4 regions of the Halomonas sp. BMC6 genome follow, and region 3 is predicted to be linked to each of the others. Evidence: predicted binding sites of a transcription regulator. Region 3 holds the regulator's gene; each other region holds the start of a gene.

Region 1 (5,019 bases), 640 kb from region 3:
TCTCCCGAACAAATTAGCGGCAAGCTCAAGGTGATGAAACTACCTGATTTGCGCGATGCCTACGTCTGTCGAGAGACGATCTACACAGCCATTTATGCTCTGCCTGTTGGTCACCTTCGCAAGGAGCTGATTCACTGCTTGCGGCAAGGTAAAACGACACGCAAGCCTCGCCGTGGCGAAGTGGATCGGCGTGGCCAGATTCCTGACATGGTCAGCATTCACTTACGCCCACCCGAGGTCAGTAAGCGTGAAATGCCCGGCCACTGGGAGGGTGATCTGATCAAGGGCAAGAATAATGCGTCTGCTGTTGGCACGCTGGTAGAGCTCAGTAGTGGCTATCTGATCCTGGCCAAAATGGCCGACGCTACCGCTACCTCAGCGGTAGCAGGCTTCAGCGCCGCCTTGAACCGGATGCCGACCACTGCTCGAAAAAGCATGACCTATGACCAGGGGCGCGAAATGGCAAAGCATACGGAGATCACTCAGAATACCGGCGTAGCGATTTATTTTTGCGATCCCCACAGCCCCTGGCAACGGGGCGCCAACGAGAATATCAATGGCCTGATCCGTCAATATTTACCGAAAGGAACGGACCTATCGGTGCATAGCCAGGAAGAGCTGGATGCTATTGCCCTGGAATTGAATATGCGACCTCGAAAACGCTTTGATTTTAAATGTCCGATAGAGGTGATGAGTGAACTGATGGCCAAGTACCATGAAAGCCCATCAACCCTCCAATGAGTGTGTTGCGCTCAGAGTCTGCATCCGCCAGGCGTAATATTAATAGGAGGTTTTTGCGCAAAGTAAGCTTTAACAGGCTTGCTAGTGTGGCAATGTGTAGGTGTAAAGAAAACGACGCAATCTTATTTTTAGCTTACCGTAACGAATCGACCCGTAACGCACTAGCAAAGTAAATCCTAAGTTTAATACAGCGCTTTCGTTTTAGTAATGTATGACTTGAATGCGCCTGCTGTACTACAAGAGTCCGTTAGAACGGCGTGCAGACAGCAGGCGAGCTTTTATCACCCTACTAAAGGGTCATAAATGGCTCATCTTCCTGGCCTGTAAACGTGTACACATTGTAAGGGCTTTCTTGTGGCCCCGGCATACCCGGTGTGCCAATGGGCATACCCGCCAAACCGATACCGTCAATATCGGGTTGTTCCTCAAACAGCGCCTGCACGGCTTCCATTGGAACGTGGCCTTCGATCCAATACTCGCCCATCTCAATGGTATGGCATGAACCCAGGCCATAGGGCACGCCTGCCTGCTGCTTAATATCACCCAGCTCTACATCGTCAATAATCGTCACTTCTACGCCGAGCTCTTCAAGATGGCGTGCATAAGCGTCACAGCAGCCGCACTGGGGGTTTTTATACAATGTTGCCTCTGGCGGTAACGCCGCCTGGGCGGAGACCGCCCCAAGCAGCATGGAACCAGAGAGTAAAAGCTTGGTGCTCATATGTTGCATTATTTTCAACTCCTTAGCGTGAACGACTGAAGAGGTATTTTGCCAGCGAAGCGATCGCCAAGCCAATTAATAACAGCATGGCCAGGGGCATCAACCAGCCTAGCCACCCCATTGACCCCATAAAAGCAAAACATTCCGCGTTCATCATGCCATCACTCCTAAAAAAAGAGGCAATCGCCAAGGCTTATTGCGGGCCATGGTGGCTGGGCATGCTTCCTCTCATCTGTTCACGCTGCTCATCGGTCAGTAAGTCCTGCATCTGATTATGCATGCGCACGTTATCAGCCATCATATCGCCATGAAGGTTGGCCATTTGAGCATGCAGCGCCTTTATTTCCTCTGGTTCAGGGCGTTCAGTCTGCATGGTTTGCATCATGTCGTCGCGCAGGTTCATCAATTCGCCCATCCGCTCAAGCTGGGCCGCGCGGTGTTCTTGGCGCATCTCACGCATGGTACTCATCTGCTGCTCGTCGAGCATACCGCCAATGCCGAACATACTCCCCATGCCTTCCATCATTGGACAAGGCATCATCCCGCTTTGCCCTCCCATCATCATTCCTGGGTACATGCCTTCTTGACTGCCCATCATCATGCCCGAACCCATACCGACTTGGCCGTCCATCATATTGCCCTGACCTTGGGCGCCTTGGCTCATACCTTGAGCGAAGATGGCGCTGCTGGGGACACTGAGGCTTGCAGCCAGACCAATGACAAAGATCATCTTGTGCTTAACCATGATATTTCCTCTTATCATGTTGCTGGTCGAGACATCGCCTTATCCATTAAAAATGGAAGAAGGCGGAGTTAGCTTTCGTTATAAGCCTACAACCTATAGGTGGCCCAAAGGTAAAGGAGAAACCGATCCCAATACCTAAGTGTTGTCACAGATCATTTTTTCCGCCATTTTCAGCCCTGCTTCAGGTTGGCACGCTATAACACCTACACATTTCTTTGAAGATTCATACGACGCCATGCGCCTTGTTCGCCAAACAGGGAAAATGAACGATGTAAGAAGGCTCAACCGAATCAGTTTTAGCGCCTCCGCGATGAAGTAACAATATCCATTCAACCCTGAAAAACATAAGGATACGGTATGCAAAAGAAGACGAGTTCGCTCCCTATCATTCACGCTTCCTTAGCAACGCTGTTGCTGTCGCTAGCAATCCCAGTGCTGGCCCATGAAGGGGCCGCAAGCACTTCGCCTAAGGATGGCGTCACCATTCAGGATTCCCCAGCAGAGATTGGCATCGAGTTTGGTGGCATGATGCGCATCACCCAGTTTGAAGTGGCAGGCCCGGACGGCCACGTTCCTCTTGATGGTCAGCCAGGCAGTGAACAGGTCGATCGCTACTTCGTAAAGCCCAGTGACACTCTTTCGGCTGGGGATTACCAGGTGCGCTGGCGTGGCCTATCGGATGACGGGCACATGATGTCCGACGGTTTTAACTTCTCGGTCGAGCCCTGACCCGTGGCCTGGTGGTTCTCCGTAAATAGCCTCGACGTCTGGACCGTCGCGATGATTCTCGTGGCGGCTGGGGTTTACCTTAGTGCCCTAGTCGCGACGGGGGCCGTGTTGTTTCGTCTAGCGTTTCCCCGCCTCCCTGATCACGACCGGAGGCGCGTCGCCCGCATGGGCGTCTTTGCTGCCTGGGCGGGGGTCATTCTGATTCTGTTCCAGTGGCCTTTAGAAGCTGGTTACCTTGGGGGCGGCAATATATCTGCTGCAACCAACCCAATGCTGCTCGGAATCGTGTTTGAGGGTGCGTCCGGGGGCCGGCTAATGCTGGCGGTAGCTGGCTTGCTGCTGGTTCAGGCGATTCAGCTTAATAACTTAGCGCACTCGAAAACAGCCAACAGCGTGAGCCTAGTAGGCGTTTTATTGGTGATGCTGGCATTCGTGCAGGTGGGGCATACAGTAAACACCCCACGCCTCGTTCTGGCTGGCTTGCTGATCGTTCACCTGATGGCGGCAGCATTTTGGGTGGCCTCGCTTTGGCCGCTGTTCCATTTAGTTGGACGGGGTCACAACCAGGACAATACCGCCCACATTCTGACCCGTTTCGGGAAAATCGCCATGGGCGGAGTTGGCGTGTTGGTACTGGCGGGCGTCACTTTGGCCACGCTGCTAACAGGCGGTCTCACACCCCTGCTCACCACGGCATATGGACAGTTCTTGATCGGCAAGGTATTGATTGTGGCGGCGCTACTGTTATTTGCTGCCGCGAACAAGTGGCGGCTTGTGCCGGCCTTTGAGAGCGGCGACGCAACAGCCCCAGGACGGTTACAGAGAAGTATTGCACTGGAGATGGTGCTGGTCGCGGTTATCTTGTTGATCACGGCAGTGCTGACAAGAGTGTCATCACCGAATGGGTGACTAACAGGTCAACCACCTTGTTGAGCCGTTCCAGAGCTCGAAATTAACGGTCTCCTTCTTATGGGCCTTACGCTGAGGTTTAGGCGGAGGCTGCCATAGGCAATTGCACCAACAAGACGAAAAGTCATTGCTGCAGCGTTGACTCTAATCAGGGGGGGCAGGATCCATCATCATGTTAGAAATGCTTTTGGGTAGCAGGCCATATTTTTACGTTAGGTTCAGGCTCGTTTCAGGTTAACGCCGTATAAAGAACAAGTGACAATAACCTCTGAGGTAAATGACCATGCGCAACATCTCCTTAACAACGTCTTTGTTTGCCCTTTCACTCAGTTTGATAACGAGTGCGGCATGGGCTTCGCCCGGCCAAGGCAGTGGTGACAATGGCCTAACCGAGGCTGACGTTGACCGCACGATCAGCCTTGAGGCTGGCGATATGTGGTTCGACCCTGAAGAGCTAGAACTGGCGGCTGGGGAGGTGGTTAAATTTGAAATCACCAACACCGGCAATTTAGAGCATGAATTTGTGATTGGTAGCAAAGAAGCCCAAGAAGAACATCGCCAGATGATGCTAAACATGGCCAATGGCGGAGGCCATGACATGTCGAATATGGCACACGGTGAAGGCCACGATATGTCCAATATGTCAAACGGCGATGGTCACGATATGGCCAATATGAGTATGGCAGGTGTCACCATTGCGCCTGGTGAAACCGGGACTTTATTATGGAGTGTCCCTGACAATGTTAACGAGCTAGAGTATGCCTGTAACATTCCTGGTCATTATGAATCCGGCATGTACGGCAATTTTTCTCTCTAATCTGACGTATATCCATGAAACTGTTGCTACTTGAAGATGATGACTTGCTAGCGGAAAGCTTGGCAGAGAGTCTCAAAGACAACGGTTACCTGGTTGATTTGGCCGCCTCATTGAAAGCGGCCAAGTCGCTGATGGCAACCGAGCATTATGAACTGGCGATCTTAGATGTCGGTTTGCCCGACGGCTCAGGGCTGGATCTGCTCGCCCAGTGGCGCAGGCAAAAACGCGACACGCCTATTTTGATCCTGACGGCCCGCGATACCTGGGAAGATAAAGTTGTCGGTCTTGAGACGGGGGCCGATGACTATCTTACCAAGCCCTTCCACGAAGCCGAACTGATGGCCCGGCTGAAGGCCT
Region 2 (5,019 bases), 2.9 Mb from region 3:
AAGCACCGCAAACAGCAGGTTGGTGACCATCACCAGCCCTGCGCCAAAAATCAGCAGTGGGCCAATGCCATAACGGGCCACCAGTAGACCGCCAAGAATCCCCCCGGCAATGCTCATGGCAATCCCAAATATATTGGTGACGTTGGCAATGGTCGCCAGTGAAAAGCCCAAGTCGATATACAGCGGGTTGGCCATGGAGGCCATGGCCAAGTCGCTGATGCGAAACACGGCAATGAATAGCAAAATGCCCATCGCCTTCACGCCAAAGCGACGAAAGAAGTCGGTAAACGGGCACACGATGGCGCCAATCACCCAGGCGCCCATGCGCCGCAGCGGTTTCGGCTGGCCCCGGCTGGCGCGGATGAAGGCGCGCACTTTGGGCTCGTGGATGAGCTGCACGGTCAGCGAAGCGCGTTTGGGCTCCGGTCGAATCAAGACGGTGAGCACGCCAATGCCGACCAGAGCCGCCATGGTGAGGTAGGCGGCGTGCCACGACACCGCCGAAGCCACATACAGCGCACCGGCACCCGCCGCCAGCAGGCCGCCGCGATAGCCGATGATATAGGTGGAGGCCATGGCCGCTTGGACATCGTCATTGGCGGATTCGATACGGTAAGCGTCTATCGCAATATCCTGCGTCGCGGAGCCAAACGCCACCAGCAGGGCAAAGGCGGCCACCCAGCCCAAATTACCCACGGGGTCGACGCCCGCTAAGCCAATGAGGCCAGCGGCAATCATGCCTTGGGCCAGCAGCATCCAGCCTCGTCGTTGCCCAAACGCCCGCGTCAGTAGCGGTAGAGCAAGCCGGTCCACGACAGGTGCCCAGAAGAATTTGATCGAGTAGAGCATCCCGATCCAGGCAAAAAAGCCGATAGCGGCAACGTCGACGCCATCGCTACGCAGCCAGGCAGAGAGCGTGGAAAACACCAGTAAAAAGGGCAGGCCAGCGGAAAAGCCTAAAAACAGCATGGTGATCACTGGCGCTTTGCAGTAAATACCAAGCGCCGCCAGCCAACTGCGCTGGGGAGTCGGGGTGGGCATGTAAGGACGTACTCCCAAAAGAAAACATCGGTGACGTGGCCCGCTGAAAAACTCGACGATGTTAGACTGTGTCTAGGGTTCATGGTCAGCGTTCCATGACAAAGCCGACAGCTTACCGGAGAGGAGTTTTCCATGTCGATTACCGCCCATCAGGTAGTGACCTTGCACTACGTGCTTAGCGATGTGCTCAGCGATGGCAGCACCCGCGTGTTGGATGACTCCCAGGCGCGTCAACAACCTTTGGAGTATCTGCACGGCCACGACAACATTCTGCCGGGCCTGGAGCGTGATTTAGCCGGTAAAACGGCAGGCGACGAGCTGCGCGTTACGCTGGCACCCGCCGACGCGTATGGCGTGCGTAACGAAGACCTGGTGCAAGAGGTGAGCCGCGCCTCGTTTGGCGGTGCGGCGATCGAACCCGGCAGCCGGTTTCAGACCGAGGGTGAGGCTGGCCCGCAGATCGTCACGGTGCTCGCCATCGACGGCGATAACGTCACCGTGGACACCAACCATCCGTTGGCAGGCCACACGCTGCGCTATCAGGTGACGATTTTGGACGTTCGTGAAGCGACCCGTGCCGAGCTTGCCAAAGGCCACCCGCTGCCCCCAGGCACCGAGCACCGTAGCGTAGAAGACCGCAAAGTTCTTTAAGCCCCCAAAAAACTGACCTGCATCAAGTTCGCGATCGCCGCCATGGTGGTCATTGGTAAAGCTTGATCCAGGTCAGTTTCCTCTTTTCTGGACGCAGTACGATGGCCCCATACATCACGGCGAGAGGGGAACATCATGTACTGGGACGAGGCTGTTATTTTCGGCTTGGCCACTGTCGCTTTAGTGATCGCTTTTATGGTGGGTTGGGTAGGTTTCGTGATTCGCGATCATTTGCGCAAAGGCGAACGTAAAAGGTCGTGACGCCGACGATGCTTTAGCGCGAGCGCGACACGGCTGTAGCCAATCGGCTGTGACAGTCGTCAGGGGAGGGGGCTTACGCCAAGGTGTAAGCTTCCTGTTGCCGGCCCAATGGGCCGGCTTTTTTATGCCTCGTGTTTATACCGCGTCATGCTATGGAGGAGGAGAAGTAAGAGGCGGTTGAGGAGAAATAAGACGGAAGCGTGAGTGTTAATTGGCGTTGAAAAGCATTGGCGGTCATGCTCTGGTAAAGTGCCTCGACCACTATCGTGCACTAAACCAAACTAGGAAGCTGACCGCGATGAAGGCTGTTCTGTCTCGTTTGTCCTTACGTTGCAGTGGGGCGCTCTCAAAAGCAGCTAGGGGGCTCGTCGTTTTACTGCTTGTCGGCGTGCCACTCAGCGCCAGTTCCCAGGCGCTTAGCCTGATCAATGGTGATTCCACACAAAAAGTCGCGCTGGGAGATCTGCGCGATCGCGCCGATACGAGCTTTACCGTTTTCGACCCCTTTCAAGGCCGCGACGTGGAGATGCGCGGGGTCTCCTTTCGTGACTTTTTGATCGAGCATTTTGGCGAGGTGCCGTCCACGCTGCACTTCACCGCCTGGGACGATTACGAGGTAAGCCTGGGGGGCTGGGATGACCCGACCTGGTATTTGGTGACCATCGAGGAGGGTCAGCCGTTGACCCTGCGCTCGCGGGGGCCGATTCGATTGGTCGAGCGTGAATATACGGGGCGCGATGTCGAGAACTTGCGCGACTTCAACGACTGGATTTGGATGATTCGTAGCATCGAGGCGCAGTGGTGATGTCTACCGAGCCTGAGAAGCCGCCCGAGCCGCCGGTTCGCTGGGGATCGGGCAGGCTGTTTACCTGGCTCTCCCTGAGCTTGATGAGCTTCGTGGGGCTGATGGTGCTGATCGTCTACGAAGCACGCTGGGTCTATCCGGAAATCCAGGCGTACTTTAGCCAGACCGGCAGCCTGACGGGCCAGCAGTTGGCCACCCGGGCTCGGGGGTACGTGCAGCGTGCCCAAGAGGAGCTGCTCGTCGCGACGTCGCCGTTGGAGGTTGGCAATGCCCGCCACTCGTTGGAATTAGCCTATGGGCTCTTCGACGTAGATATCTATCGGCAGAAGTACGCCTGCACCGCCCCCAGTCTAGCGCTCATGGATGACATCGCCGACCTGCTCGACACCGAGCAAATCGACCCCTTCGACGCCGCCCACGCGCTGTTCGTACCGGTGCAGTGCTTGACCAGTATCGAAATGAATCAGCTCGACCGTCGTGGTATGGCCATCAACGACTTTTCATCCAGCACTCGCCGTCATAACCAAGTATTGACCTACTCCAGTGTGCTGATTTTTGCCCTTGGCCTGCTGTTCTGGGTCATGCACCAACGTCAGCTCAAACGCACCGAGCGAGCGAACGCAGAAAAATTTGCCTGGATGGCCAGGGCCATGCGCGACCCGCTGACCGGCATCGGTAATCGGAGCGCGCTCTATCAGGACGTGGCGAGGTATTCGGGGCGCTCCATGGGGCTGATTCTGGTCGATATCGATTTTTTCAAGCAGTACAACGATGCCCTCGGTCACCCTGAGGGAGATCGCCTGCTCCGCCGACTGGCGACGCTGCTGGAGGATGCCCTGGGCGAAGAGGCCCGGCTCTACCGGCTGGGAGGCGATGAGTTCGCGGCGCTGCTGCCATGCCCCAGCGACCAAGCGCTAACCCAATTTTGTGAGGCGCTGCAGGTGGGGTTAGAGGCCGCCCAATGTCCTCATCCTGCGCATCCTGATAATAAAGATGTGACTTTGAGCATTGGGGGCGCGCGCTTTGTGGCCGATGCCACCTCCTTTGCTGGGGCCTATGCAGCGGCCGACAAAGCGCTGTATCAAGTGAAAACCGCTGGGCGAGATGGCTGGCAAATCACTGCAAGCGCATGACGTCGTCGTACATCGGTGCTAGACGGCCCAGCATATCGTTACGCGCGGCGAGGGGGACGTTCTCTTCGATCATGGCGGCGTCCAGGTACTCCACCACGCGGTTAAAGTGCGCATCGGTGATGCCCATGGTTTGGTGAGCGCGGTCCATGGGCGGGCCATCGTACTGACAGGGGCCGTCGGCCACATCGCAGAGCTGCGTTGCTAGCGAAGCAGCGAACAGGTCGATATTGCTGTTGGCAAAGTAGCTGACGATCTCCTCGTCATCGGCAATGCGGTAAAGCAAGTTCTCGACCACCGCATCGATAGTGGGCTGGCCGCCCATACGTTCATACAGCGTGGCCTGCTGTGCGTGCTGGGCACACCCGGCCAGCGCCAACACGCCGACCAGCGCCCCGGCCACTAGCGTGCCCCGCGAAATGCTTTGCAAAGAGTGATGCAGTCTCATGGCGGTTCCTTTTTCGTCGTCTTTTTCGTGGCGCGTGAAGCGCGAGAGCGGTTTAGAAGGCCGCCTGTAAGGAGAGGTAGCCGCCACGCTGAGAGGGCAGCCCCGCAATATCGCCCAAATCCAGCCAGGCGCCGGTCAGCGACACGTGTTTGTTGAAGAAGTATGCGCTGTAGACGCTCTGCCAATCCTCTTCGTCGGCAACGCTCAGATTATCCGGCTTTTGACGATATTCGGTACCCACGACCCAACTCGGCGTCACGAAGACCCCGACACTGCCCTCTGCCATCCAGGCGTGGCCGCCCTGGTCGCCGCCAAAGCCCAGCAGGCCGCCTTGGTTGGCCGAGGTATTGCGCAACGTGCCGTTGAGCAGCACGTTCCGACCCAGGAAGGCGTTGAAGAGTAGTTTGCTGGCACTGAGATAGGCGTCGGTACCGTTCACGTCATCGGCACCGAGCGCCGTAGGTACGGTGCCATCCACCAAGCGCTTGTGCATCACGCCAGCGCTCCACACGCCGAGCGGGTGGTAGAGCACATCGCCAAAGAGGCGGACTTTAGCGCCATAAATGTCCTGCTCCAGCTCTCCGCCCAGCGTCGATAGCTCGAAGGTCTGACGGGCGATGGAAAACTCCATACGGTCATGGAGATTGACGTTGGCGCCCGTCACGGTGAGCTGGTAGTCATCG
Region 3 (5,019 bases):
GGCGGCGCTCAATGGTCGCATCATGAGCAAAGCGTGGGGATTTACGGTGCCCGAGCAGTACCACCGCCATAGCTGCCTGATGGTGATGGGCAGCGAAGGGCGCGGCGAACAGATTCTAAAAACCGATCAGGACAATGGCCTGATCCTGGCCGACGACTGCCAGTGGCCCGAGGTGCACGAGGCGATGAGCGGGCTCACCGACACGCTGATCCAGTTGGGTTACCCGCCGTGTCCTGGGAACATCATGGTGTCCAATCCCGAGTGGGTGGGCACCGTCTCGCAGTGGAAGAGCCGTATCGCCAAATGGGTGAGCGCCCGGGACGGTGACAGCTTGATGAAACTGGCGATTCTGCTCGACTCCCACGGCGTGGCAGGTAACCCCGCGCTACTGGATCAAATACGTGAGGCGCTGTTCGAGCGCTGCTCCCACGATGAGCTGCTGCTCTCTTACTTTGCTCGGGCAGCGCTGCGCTTCTCGACGCCGCTGACGCTATTTGGCTCGCTGAAGAAGCCCCAACACGGTATCGATATCAAAAAAGGCGGCATCTTCCCTATCGTGCACGGCGTGCGCACCATGGCGCTTGAGCGGCGCATCAAGGCCACGTCGACCCTGGATCGCCTGGAGGCCCTGGCCATCGATGGGCGGTTGGATCGCCGGTTTGCCGATGATCTCGGCGAAGCCCTGGCGCTATTCACCGAGTTGCGTCTTCGCCAGCAGCTCCAGGACATGGAGGGCAGCCACGCCAAGCGTACCAATCGGGTCGTGGTACAAGAGCTTTCTTCACTGGAACGAGACCTGCTGCGCGAAGCCCTGCACATCGTGAAAGACTTCAAGCAGCGTCTTTCCCACCGCTACCATTTGGAGTACTCGTGAGCGGAATGCGCCTGTTAGACCGACACATGACGCTGCTCAGCGGCTCGCTGAGAACGCTGCTTCAGCGAGAAAGCGACCGTCGCCGCTGGGCCGATTCGCCGTATGCCTGGCTATTTCAGCCCTACATGGGGGAAGAGTCCGTGGCCATGGCCTGCCAGGTGAGCGAGGGTCAGCCAGCGGTGATCAGCGTAGCGGCGGTGGTACTGAACCCGCGCCGTGTGCACACCAGTCGTATGTGGTGGGCCACGTTGTCGGTATCGCCCGCGCTAGTCCCTGCTACCCTGCGACGCCATCACCAGCTACACGCCACCGACGCGCCGCGCTCGCCAGATGCCGAGTGCCTGACGGAGTTGGCCGACTTCATCGGCAACCGGCCGCTGGTCGGCTGGCAACTGGAGCACACCCTCGAACCTTTGAACGGGCTGTTCAAAAGCGTATTGGGGTTTGGTCTCCCCAACGCCCAGGTGGACGTTGCCAAGTTGCATGGGCGACAGCTGCGGCGGCTGCATCCACACATCGATACCCTCGACCCGCTTGGCGTAGCGTTGGCTCGCTGGCAGCTACCGTCATTGATCTGGCCCAGCGTGGTCAGTGAAGCCACCGCCAGCGCGCTCCTCTACCTGCGTTTACAGCGTGAGATCGCCCTGACGGCCTAGGGTTTGTATTGGGTAGAGCTTCGGAGTGTTGTTAGAATACGCGCTGCTCCTTCACCCATCGGCAGTGCGACGATCATGTTACAACCTGACTACTTTGACCCTACTGCGTCAGACAGCGCGTCTGACGAGTCCCTTGCCCAGCAGCATGAGCTGCAGGATGCCAAGCAGAAGCGTGAATTCAACAAGTTGCAAAAACGCCTGCGGCGCGAAGTGGGAAATGCCATCATCGATTACAACATGATCGAAGAGGGCGACCGGGTCATGGTGTGTCTCTCCGGTGGCAAAGACAGCTACACGATGTTGGAGATCTTGCGCAATCTTCAGCGCAACGCGCCGGTCAATTTCTCGCTCGTGGCGGTCAATATGGACCAAAAACAGCCTGGTTTCCCGGAGCACGTGTTGCCCCAGTACTTAGACAAGCTGGGAGTGGAGTACCACATTCTCGAACGTGATACCTATTCGGTCGTGAAGGAGAAAACGCCGGAAGGAAAGACCACCTGCGCGCTCTGTTCACGTCTGCGCCGTGGCTCGCTGTATGGGTTTGCCGACGAGATTGGCGCCAACAAGATTGCCCTGGGCCACCACCGGGAAGACATTCTGGAAACGCTGTTCCTGAATATGTTCTTCGGCGGTACGCTGAAGGCCATGCCGCCGAAACTGCTCTCTGATGACGGGAAAAATATCGTGATTCGCCCGCTGGCGTACTGCAAAGAGGCGGACATTGCAGAGTTTTCACGGCTGATGGCGTTTCCGATCATTCCCTGCAACCTGTGCGGTTCACAGCCCAACATGCAGCGCCAGATCGTCAAAGAGATGTTGGCAGAGTGGGACAAGAAGCACCCTGGCCGTTTGGAGAGCATGTTCAAAGCCGTCACCAACGTCGCCCCTTCCCAGCTTGCCGACCGCGAGCTATTCGACTTTGCCGGTCTGGAAGCGAAGCAGGCGGCGCTGATGGAGAGCCGCATTCAGGCGTTTAACGTGTGATCGTCTGCGCCTCCTCTTCTGCCAGGGTGATGAGGCGCTGCATGTCCAAAATATTCACCTCGCGACCCGAAACGGCCACCACCTCCTGCTGCTGAAAGCGGCTGAGGATACGGCTGACCGTTTCCACCGCCAGACCTAGGTAGTTGCCCATATCGGCCCGCGACATCGACAGCCGAAAGCTGTAGGGGGAGTAACCCCGGCGACGGAAGCGGTCAGAGAGCGTAATCAAAAAGCTGGCGAGCCGCTGGTCGGCGGTTTTGCGTGACAGCAAGCGCATCATCTTACGGTCATCGCGCAGCTCTTTACTCATGCTGCGGTAAAGCTGACCACGCAGCTCGGGCAGTTCTTGGGAGAGCGACTCCAAGCGGTCGAACGGAATTTCGCATACCGTGGTCGTCTCCAGGGCAATCACGGTACCGGGGTAGTACTCTTCGTCGATACCATCCAAGCCGACCAGCTCGCTGGGCAGAAAGAAGTTGGTGAGCTGATCGTTACCGTTCCCTTCGCTGGTCACCTGTTTCAAACTGCCAGAGCGCACGGCATAAACGCTGGTGAACGCGTCGCCCTGACGAAACAGCGGTTCGCCCTTCTTCAGCGGCGAGCGACGGCGAATGATGGCATCGAACTGGCTCATATCCTCAAGCTCCAGGGCAAGCGGTAAGCACAGCGAGCTTAAACTACAGGTTTGGCAGCGCGCTTCTTGCAGCAGTGAACGTCGTTGGCTGGCAGGATATGACATGGGGGGGCTCCCTTCTTATTCGCCATCATGGGTACAGGGGGCAGGTGGCTCAAGGCGCTCACACGATCTTCGAGTAGCGCTGGCCATCCTGGCGTTGTAAGTGGGTGTCGAAGGCCATGGCCAGGTGTCGAATGAGTAGCCGCCCCACCGGGGTGGCGGTGAGCCGAAGCCCCTGACGCGTTAACAGGCCATCCCGTTCGGCGATTTCCAACCGCTCAAGGGCGCTGGCAAAGTAGTTTGCGGCATCGACCTGCCAGCGCTGGCCGACAGTGTCGAGGTCAATGGCCATATCGCACATGAGCCGCTCGATGACCTCTCTTCGTATTAGGTCATCCTTATTTAAACGTAACCCTTTCACGGTCGCCAGCCTACCTTCATCTAAGGCCGCTTCATAGTCAGCGAGCCGGGTAGGGTTTTGCGCGTAGCTATCGTTGATCCGAGAAATGGCCGATACCCCCAAACCAATCAAGTCGCACTCGGCGTGGCTGGAGTAGCCTTGAAAGTTGCGCTGCAGGGTGCCGTTGCGCTGCGCCTTGGCCAAGCTGTCGTCGGGGCGTGCGAAATGGTCCATGCCGATATGCACATAGCCTGCCTGGGTCAGCATCGCAATGATGGTATGCAGCATGGCCAGCTTCTCATCGGCGCTGGGCAGGTCGGCGTCCTTGATGCGTCGTTGGGGCGCAAAGCGGGTCGGCAGATGCGCATAGTTAAACACCGACAGCCGTGCGGGACCTAGCTCGATCACTTGGCGCAGCGTGTCCGCGAAACTCTTCTCGGTTTGTAAGGGCAGGCCATAAATCAAATCGAGGTTGAGTGAGCGAAAGCCGAGCCGATGGGCTTCATCCATTAGCGTTTCGGTGAGCACCCGGGGCTGAACGCGATTGATCGCCGCTTGTACCTGTGGATCGAGGTCTTGTACGCCCAAGCTCAAGCGGTTGAAGCCCAGCGACTGCAAATGGCGCAGGGTCAAGACATCCGCCTCACGTGGGTCGATTTCGATGGCGTAATCACGGTCCGGCGCATTGGAGAGGCCAAAGCGTGCGTCTAAGCGGTCGACCAAATCACTCATCTGAGCCAGGGTGAGAAACGTTGGCGTGCCGCCGCCCCAGTGCAGCTGCTGCACCGGACGCTCTGTATCCAAATGGCGCGCAGTGAGCACCATCTCGCGATCCAACCGTGATAAGTAGGGTTCGGCCAGAGCGGTATTTTTTGTAGCGATTTTGTTGCACGCGCAGTAAAAGCAAATTTTCCGACAAAACGGAACGTGCACGTACAGTGAGAGCGGTTTTCGGCTGGCGTTGCTGCGCGCAAGCGCCTGGCTCATATCGTCAGCAGTGAATTGGTCATGAAAAGAGAGCGCCGTCGGGTACGAGGTATAGCGCGGGCCGCTGGTGTCGTAACGGCGTAGCAGTGCGTCGTCCCAGGCAGTGGTCTCCGCCGCTGCGGAAGAGGGGTGAGCGAGGGCAGCAGTGGCGTTAACGGGCATAGGAAGCGCTCCGACGTAACAGGGCAAGCAGAAAAGCGGATGCGCCAATGTTACGCCGGTCCCACACGCAAAGGGTTGAGCTATATCAAGCAACGGCGCAATAGCCGTCGTTGTGTTCAATGCCCGGTGGGAAAGAGAAGTGCCCAGAGCTGCCACAAGGCAAAGCCGATAATGGTCAGTGCGGCGAGGCTACGCGTGGCGGGATGGCGGATGAGCTGACTTAGTTGGCGCGCCGCAAGGCCCGTGGCCAGCAGTGCGGGCAGGGTGCCCAAGCCAAAGG
Region 4 (5,019 bases), 1.6 Mb from region 3:
GCTTGCCCCACTTCTCGCTCAGCGTGAAGCCGAACGCTTTGGGGAACCAGTAGGTCAGGCCCGCCATCATGCCGAATACCACGCCGCCAATAATCACGTTGTGGAAGTGGGCAATCACGAACAGGCTGTTGTGCAGCACGAAGTTAGCCGCCGGGAGCGCCAGCATCACGCCAGTCATACCGCCTAGGGTAAAGGTGATGATGAAGCCAAGGGTCCACAGCACCGGCGAGGTCAGCTCAAGGCTGCCGCGGAAAATGGTAAACAGCCAGTTGAACACCTTCACCCCGGTGGGGATGGCAATGATCATCGTCATGATGCCGAAGAAGGCGTTCACGTTGGCGCCAGCACCCATGGTGAAGAAGTGGTGCAGCCACACGATAAACGACAGCAGCGTGATGGCCACCGTGGCCCAGACCATGGTTTTGTAACCAAACAGACGCTTGCGCGCGAAGGTGGCGATGACTTCAGAGAACACGCCAAAGGCCGGCAGAATCAGAATGTACACTTCCGGGTGACCCCAGGCCCAAATGAGGTTGACGTACATCATCATGTTGCCGCCAAAGTCATTGGTGAAGAAGTGCATACCGAAGTAGCGGTCAAGCGTTAGCAGCGCGATGGTCGCGGTCAGAATCGGGAACGAGGCAATGATCAGGACGTTAGCGCACAGCGACGTCCAGGTAAAAATCGGCATGCGGAACAGGGTCATGCCTTGGGTGCGCATTTTCAGAATGGTAACGAAGAAATTAATGCCGGTGAGCGTGGTGCCTATCCCGGATATTTGCAGTGCCCATATCCAGTAATCGACCCCCACCCCAGGGCTAAACTCTATCCCCGATAAAGGCGCGTAAGCGAGCCAGCCGGTTTTGGCGAACTCCCCTACCACGAGGGAAATATTGACCAAAATCGCCGAGACGGCGAACAGCCAGAAACTCAGGTTATTCAAAAACGGGAAAGCAACGTCGCGTGCGCCGATTTGCAGGGGCACCACCAGGTTCATCAGGCCGATGACCATGGGCATCGCAACGAAAAAGATCATGATCACGCCGTGGGCGGTAAAGATCTGATCGTAGTGTTCAGGAGGGAGATAACCTGCGGCCCCACCGGCCGCCATGGCTAATTGGGTACGCATCATAATCGCATCGGCAAAGCCGCGAAGCAGCATGACCAAGGCCACCACGAAGTACATGATGCCGAGCTTTTTGTGGTCAACGGAGGTAAACCACTCGTTCCACAGCCAGCCCCATTTACGGTAGTACGTCAGTGCGCCCAGTAGCGCGGCACCCCCAATCGCCATGAAGGCGGCAACGACCATAATGATCGGTTCGTGATACGGAATTGCTTCTAACGTGAGTTTTCCAAACATGCTTAACCCCCCGCTTCAACGCTTGTGGGATGGCCGCCCAAGGCGTGGTCATCACCTGCATGCTGATTGGTAACGTGGCCGATCGCGGCCTGCTGTTGCGACCCGTTGGCGCTCTCTAGCTCGCTGGATTCGCCGTGGCTATCGTGGGCATCACTGATGGCGTCACCGTGGTTTGCATGACCGCCGTGCCCACTGCCGTCACCACTGTGGAAGCTGCTGACGATCGACTCATACAGCTCGGGCGTGACCGCCGAGAAGTACTCCACCGGGTGATACTCCGTCGGCTGCGCCAAGGCTTCGTAACCATCCGGGAAGGTCAGGGTGTCGTCGGCGGCACGCACGTTTTCCACCCAGGCGTCGAATTCCGCCGGAGAGGTGACGTGGGCATCGAAGGTCATCCCAGAGAAGCCAGCACCGCTGTAGTTGGTGGAACGGCCGGGGTAGACGCCCTCTTCGTCGGCAATCAGGTGAACGTCGTTATCCATGCCCGCCATGGCGTAGATCTGGCTGCCTAAGCGTGGAATGAAGAAGGCGTTCATTACCGAGCCAGAACTCACTCGGAAGCGCACGGGGGTATCTACCGGGAAGGCCAGTTCATTGACGCTAGCAATGCCCTGTTCCGGGTAGATGAACAGCCACTTCCAATCCAGCGCGACGGCTTGGATCTCCATGGGTTCCACGTCGCTTTCCAGCGGTTTGTGGGGGTCCAGGCTGTGGGAGGTTTTAAAGGTGAGAAAGGCGAGTACGGCAATGATCAAGCAGGGCACGGTCCAAACGGCCGCTTCGATGGCGTTGGAGTGCGCCCAGTCCGGCAGATACTTGGCGACGCGGTTACTGCGCCGGTAGCGCCAGCCAAACAGCAGCGTCATCACGATGACCGGAATGACCACGATCAGCATCAGCCCAAAGGAGGTCAAAATCAGCGAGCGTTGCTCGACGCCAATCTGCCCCTTGGGATCCAGCAATGCAGAACTGCAGCCCGTTAACAGCAAGCACAATACGACGAGCACAAAAGTGCCTCGCCTGCGCCAGTGGGTAGGTAGTTGCATGGTGTGATCTCATCAGAGAGTTGTCTAAAACAGCCTGCTGCTTGGCGGACGTGTAGCCAACTAAGTAGCAAGCTAACTATCACCCCATACTTTTCCCAGAACAGTGAGCGCAACTGCGTTGCTCCGGGAAAAATATGCGCCACCTTATGGGGTTGGTGGCGAGCCTTGGCCGTGCACCTTGCGTGCATCAACTAAGACTAAAGTATTTTCTATTGATCTGGGTCAATCAGAAAGAGACGTTATGCCGCACCCTGCGCACCCGTTGGGTGCCAAGCAGCATCCTCTCTGTTTAGGCGAGCGTGACGCTCAAGGTGGGCAGTGGATGGCGCTCCAGCAGGCCAGGGGCTCGCTCATCGTCGGTGACGACGATATCGAAATCCTCCAGCGAGGCAAAATAGGCCGGGCGCACCACGCCAAATTTGCTGGCATCGACCACCAACAGCCGCTGCATCGCCGTGGCAATGGCCGCTTGTTTGGGCCCGACTTCATGAAAATGAAAGCAGCTTACGCCTCGTTCGCAATCCACGCCTGCGGCAGAGATCAGTGCTTTATTGATGCCCAAACGCTCGATAGCAGCGCCCATGCCGTCGCTACCAAACGATTGGGAGGAGGCATAGAACAGTCCGCCCAGCAGCACCAAGCGCACGTTGGGCAACCCGGCCACGGCGTTGGCCACGTTGAGCGCATACGTCACTACGGTTAATTCGCGGAAGCGGCTGAGCTGGCCCAGCAGCGGAATCAGTGTGGAGCCGCAGTCGATGAACAGCGTGTCGCCCTCTTCGATAAAGCTGGCTGCACGCTGGCAAAGCCGCTGCTTCACTTGGTAGTGACTCGCCTGCTGTTCGGTCAGATCGTACACCGGCGTCACGCCCGGGTAGCTGGCCATCACCAGCCGCCCACCCAGTAGACTAATGGCCGACGGCTGCGTTGAAAGGTCCCGACGAATGGTCATTTCGGAGACGCCGCACAGCTCGGCAGCATCGCGAAGATGCAGCGTTCCCCCGCTAGCCAACGCTTCTTGCAACATCGCCATGCGCTGTGCGCTCCGATCGTTCATGTCTGGCATCTCCTTATGATTCATTTTGTTATCAGCACTAAGCCCTACCAGGCGCTCTATGCTGAGCTAGCCCCTCGCTGATTTCCACTGCTACGCACGTTTATCACCCGCATATGATGCGCTTATCACATTTAAATAGCGTTGATGTGACAATACTTGCAAATCAACGTTAAAAAAATAACACTCAATGTTATAATTTTAACATCAACGCCAGCCCACACGACCCATAACGTCGGAACGCCAGCCCCTCTGGCCCCGAGATACAAACCTGTTGAGGCTTCCATGACTGCTCTATCCCACTCTCGTTCTTCTTCGTTCGTCACGCTTGGCGCTGGCGTTTTACTGGCCAGTGCTGCCGTAGCAACCCCTGCGTTTGCCGACGATGCCGAGCCGCAAACCCTCGACCGTCTGTGGTCGTTTGCCAACGTTTCAGTCAACTACCTGGACTGGTCGAACGGCACCGAAGCACGCACCGCCAGCAACGCGGCGAAAAGCGACTTTACGTTCGTTGAAATCGAAGGCGGCGTCGGCTTTAGCTGGGGCGAATTCTACGGCTTCTTCGATTTCGAGAACCCGACCAACGACCAGTTCGACCAAGCCAGCGGCGGTAAAGACAACTTCCGTACTGCGGGTAAAGTGACCTCTCACATCTACTTGGGCGACAGCCCGCTGTCGATTTACGCCCACCTGTACGATTTCCGCGACTACGGCTACGAGTCTCGCGAGCAAGACCAAATTCTCGGCTTGGGGTATCGCACCACGTTCGACAACGGCCTGTGGTTCAAACCGTTCATCGGTGCAGCCCGTGTGCAGAGCAATAGCTACACCGGCATGAACGGCTTCATGGCTGGCTGGGTCGCGGGCTACGACTTTACCGCCCTGAACCAAAACTTCAGCGTGACCAACTGGCACGAGCAGACCTTCGGCCGCGACGACGAGTACCTGACTCAGAACTACGTGGGCGACAAAGCAGGCAGCGTCGGTACCAACGGTGCGCTGAGCCTATGGTGGCACCCGTCCGATCTGATCACCACGGGCGTGCAGTACCGCTACTCAGAGAATAAACTGGGCACCCCGGACGCTTATCAAAACGCGATGATCTACTCAGTGAAGTTGAACTTACTGTAATCGCTCACACTCCTCACGATCCGAAGGTACTCCCATGACCCTCATCATGAGCTTGGTTGGTATGGTCACCCTGGTGGCCATCGCCCTGATCTTCTCTTACGACCGCAAGTCGATTCGGCTGCGCACCGTGCTGGGTGCCTTCGCCATCCAGGCCGGTATTGGCGCGTTCGTGCTGTACGTGCCGTTCGGCCAGGCGGTGCTTCAGGCCATCTCGGCGGGCGTTAGCCAGGTACTGGTGTACGCCAACGACGGTATCGGCTTCCTGTTTGGCGGCTTGGCCGATGTGGAAAACGTCGGTTTTGTGTTTGCCATCAAGGTACTGCCGGTCATCATCTTCTTCTCGTCGCTGATTGCCGTGCTCTACTACCTGGGCATCATGCAGTGGGTCATTCGGATTCTGGGCGGCGCGCTGCAAAAAGCAC

The links. The regulator FNR, encoded in region 3, switches genes on or off when oxygen is low (the NO sensors DNR and NnrR bind a similar motif). The targets are predictions, from matches to a motif close to TTGATNTANATCAA.
Region 1: a site for FNR is predicted at 2,350-2,363, ahead of AB6K10_RS03345 (copper resistance CopC family protein). Genes of this name have one in related genera too.
Region 2: a site for FNR is predicted at 1,755-1,768, ahead of ccoM (cytochrome c oxidase subunit CcoM). Genes of this name have one in related genera too.
Region 4: a site for FNR is predicted at 2,625-2,638, ahead of cyoA (ubiquinol oxidase subunit II). Genes of this name have one in related genera too.

The regions. Positions count from the first base shown of each region.
Region 1 is NZ_CAXNSH010000001.1:708,109-713,127, reverse strand. It holds gene AB6K10_RS03365 (IS30 family transposase) at 1-741, shown strand, start outside; gene AB6K10_RS03360 (DUF411 domain-containing protein) at 1,031-1,471, opposite strand; gene AB6K10_RS03355 (hypothetical protein) at 1,485-1,619, opposite strand; gene AB6K10_RS03350 (Spy/CpxP family protein refolding chaperone) at 1,656-2,207, opposite strand; gene AB6K10_RS03345 (copper resistance CopC family protein) at 2,565-2,936, shown strand; gene AB6K10_RS03340 (copper resistance D family protein) at 2,940-3,845, shown strand; gene AB6K10_RS03335 (plastocyanin/azurin family copper-binding protein) at 4,129-4,662, shown strand; gene AB6K10_RS03330 (response regulator transcription factor) at 4,677-5,019, shown strand, end outside.
Region 2 is NZ_CAXNSH010000001.1:2,987,423-2,992,441, reverse strand. It holds gene AB6K10_RS14535 (MFS transporter) at 1-1,041, opposite strand, end outside; gene AB6K10_RS14530 (peptidylprolyl isomerase) at 1,174-1,692, shown strand; gene ccoM (cytochrome c oxidase subunit CcoM) at 1,828-1,953, shown strand; gene AB6K10_RS14520 (hypothetical protein) at 2,252-2,758, shown strand; gene AB6K10_RS14515 (GGDEF domain-containing protein) at 2,758-3,891, shown strand; gene AB6K10_RS14510 (group 1 truncated hemoglobin) at 3,875-4,336, opposite strand; gene AB6K10_RS14505 (DUF3034 family protein) at 4,389-5,019, opposite strand, start outside.
Region 3 is NZ_CAXNSH010000001.1:65,618-70,636, reverse strand. It holds gene AB6K10_RS00355 (putative nucleotidyltransferase substrate binding domain-containing protein) at 1-874, shown strand, start outside; gene AB6K10_RS00350 (DNA polymerase III subunit epsilon) at 880-1,530, shown strand; gene ttcA (tRNA 2-thiocytidine(32) synthetase TtcA) at 1,606-2,514, shown strand; gene fnr (fumarate/nitrate reduction transcriptional regulator Fnr) at 2,504-3,253, opposite strand; gene hemN (oxygen-independent coproporphyrinogen III oxidase) at 3,312-4,739, opposite strand; gene AB6K10_RS00330 (sulfite exporter TauE/SafE family protein) at 4,856-5,019, opposite strand, start outside.
Region 4 is NZ_CAXNSH010000001.1:1,647,278-1,652,296, reverse strand. It holds gene cyoB (cytochrome o ubiquinol oxidase subunit I) at 1-1,363, opposite strand, end outside; gene cyoA (ubiquinol oxidase subunit II) at 1,366-2,412, opposite strand; gene AB6K10_RS07815 (DeoR/GlpR family DNA-binding transcription regulator) at 2,702-3,469, opposite strand; gene AB6K10_RS07810 (outer membrane protein OmpK) at 3,752-4,597, shown strand; gene AB6K10_RS07805 (NupC/NupG family nucleoside CNT transporter) at 4,632-5,019, shown strand, end outside.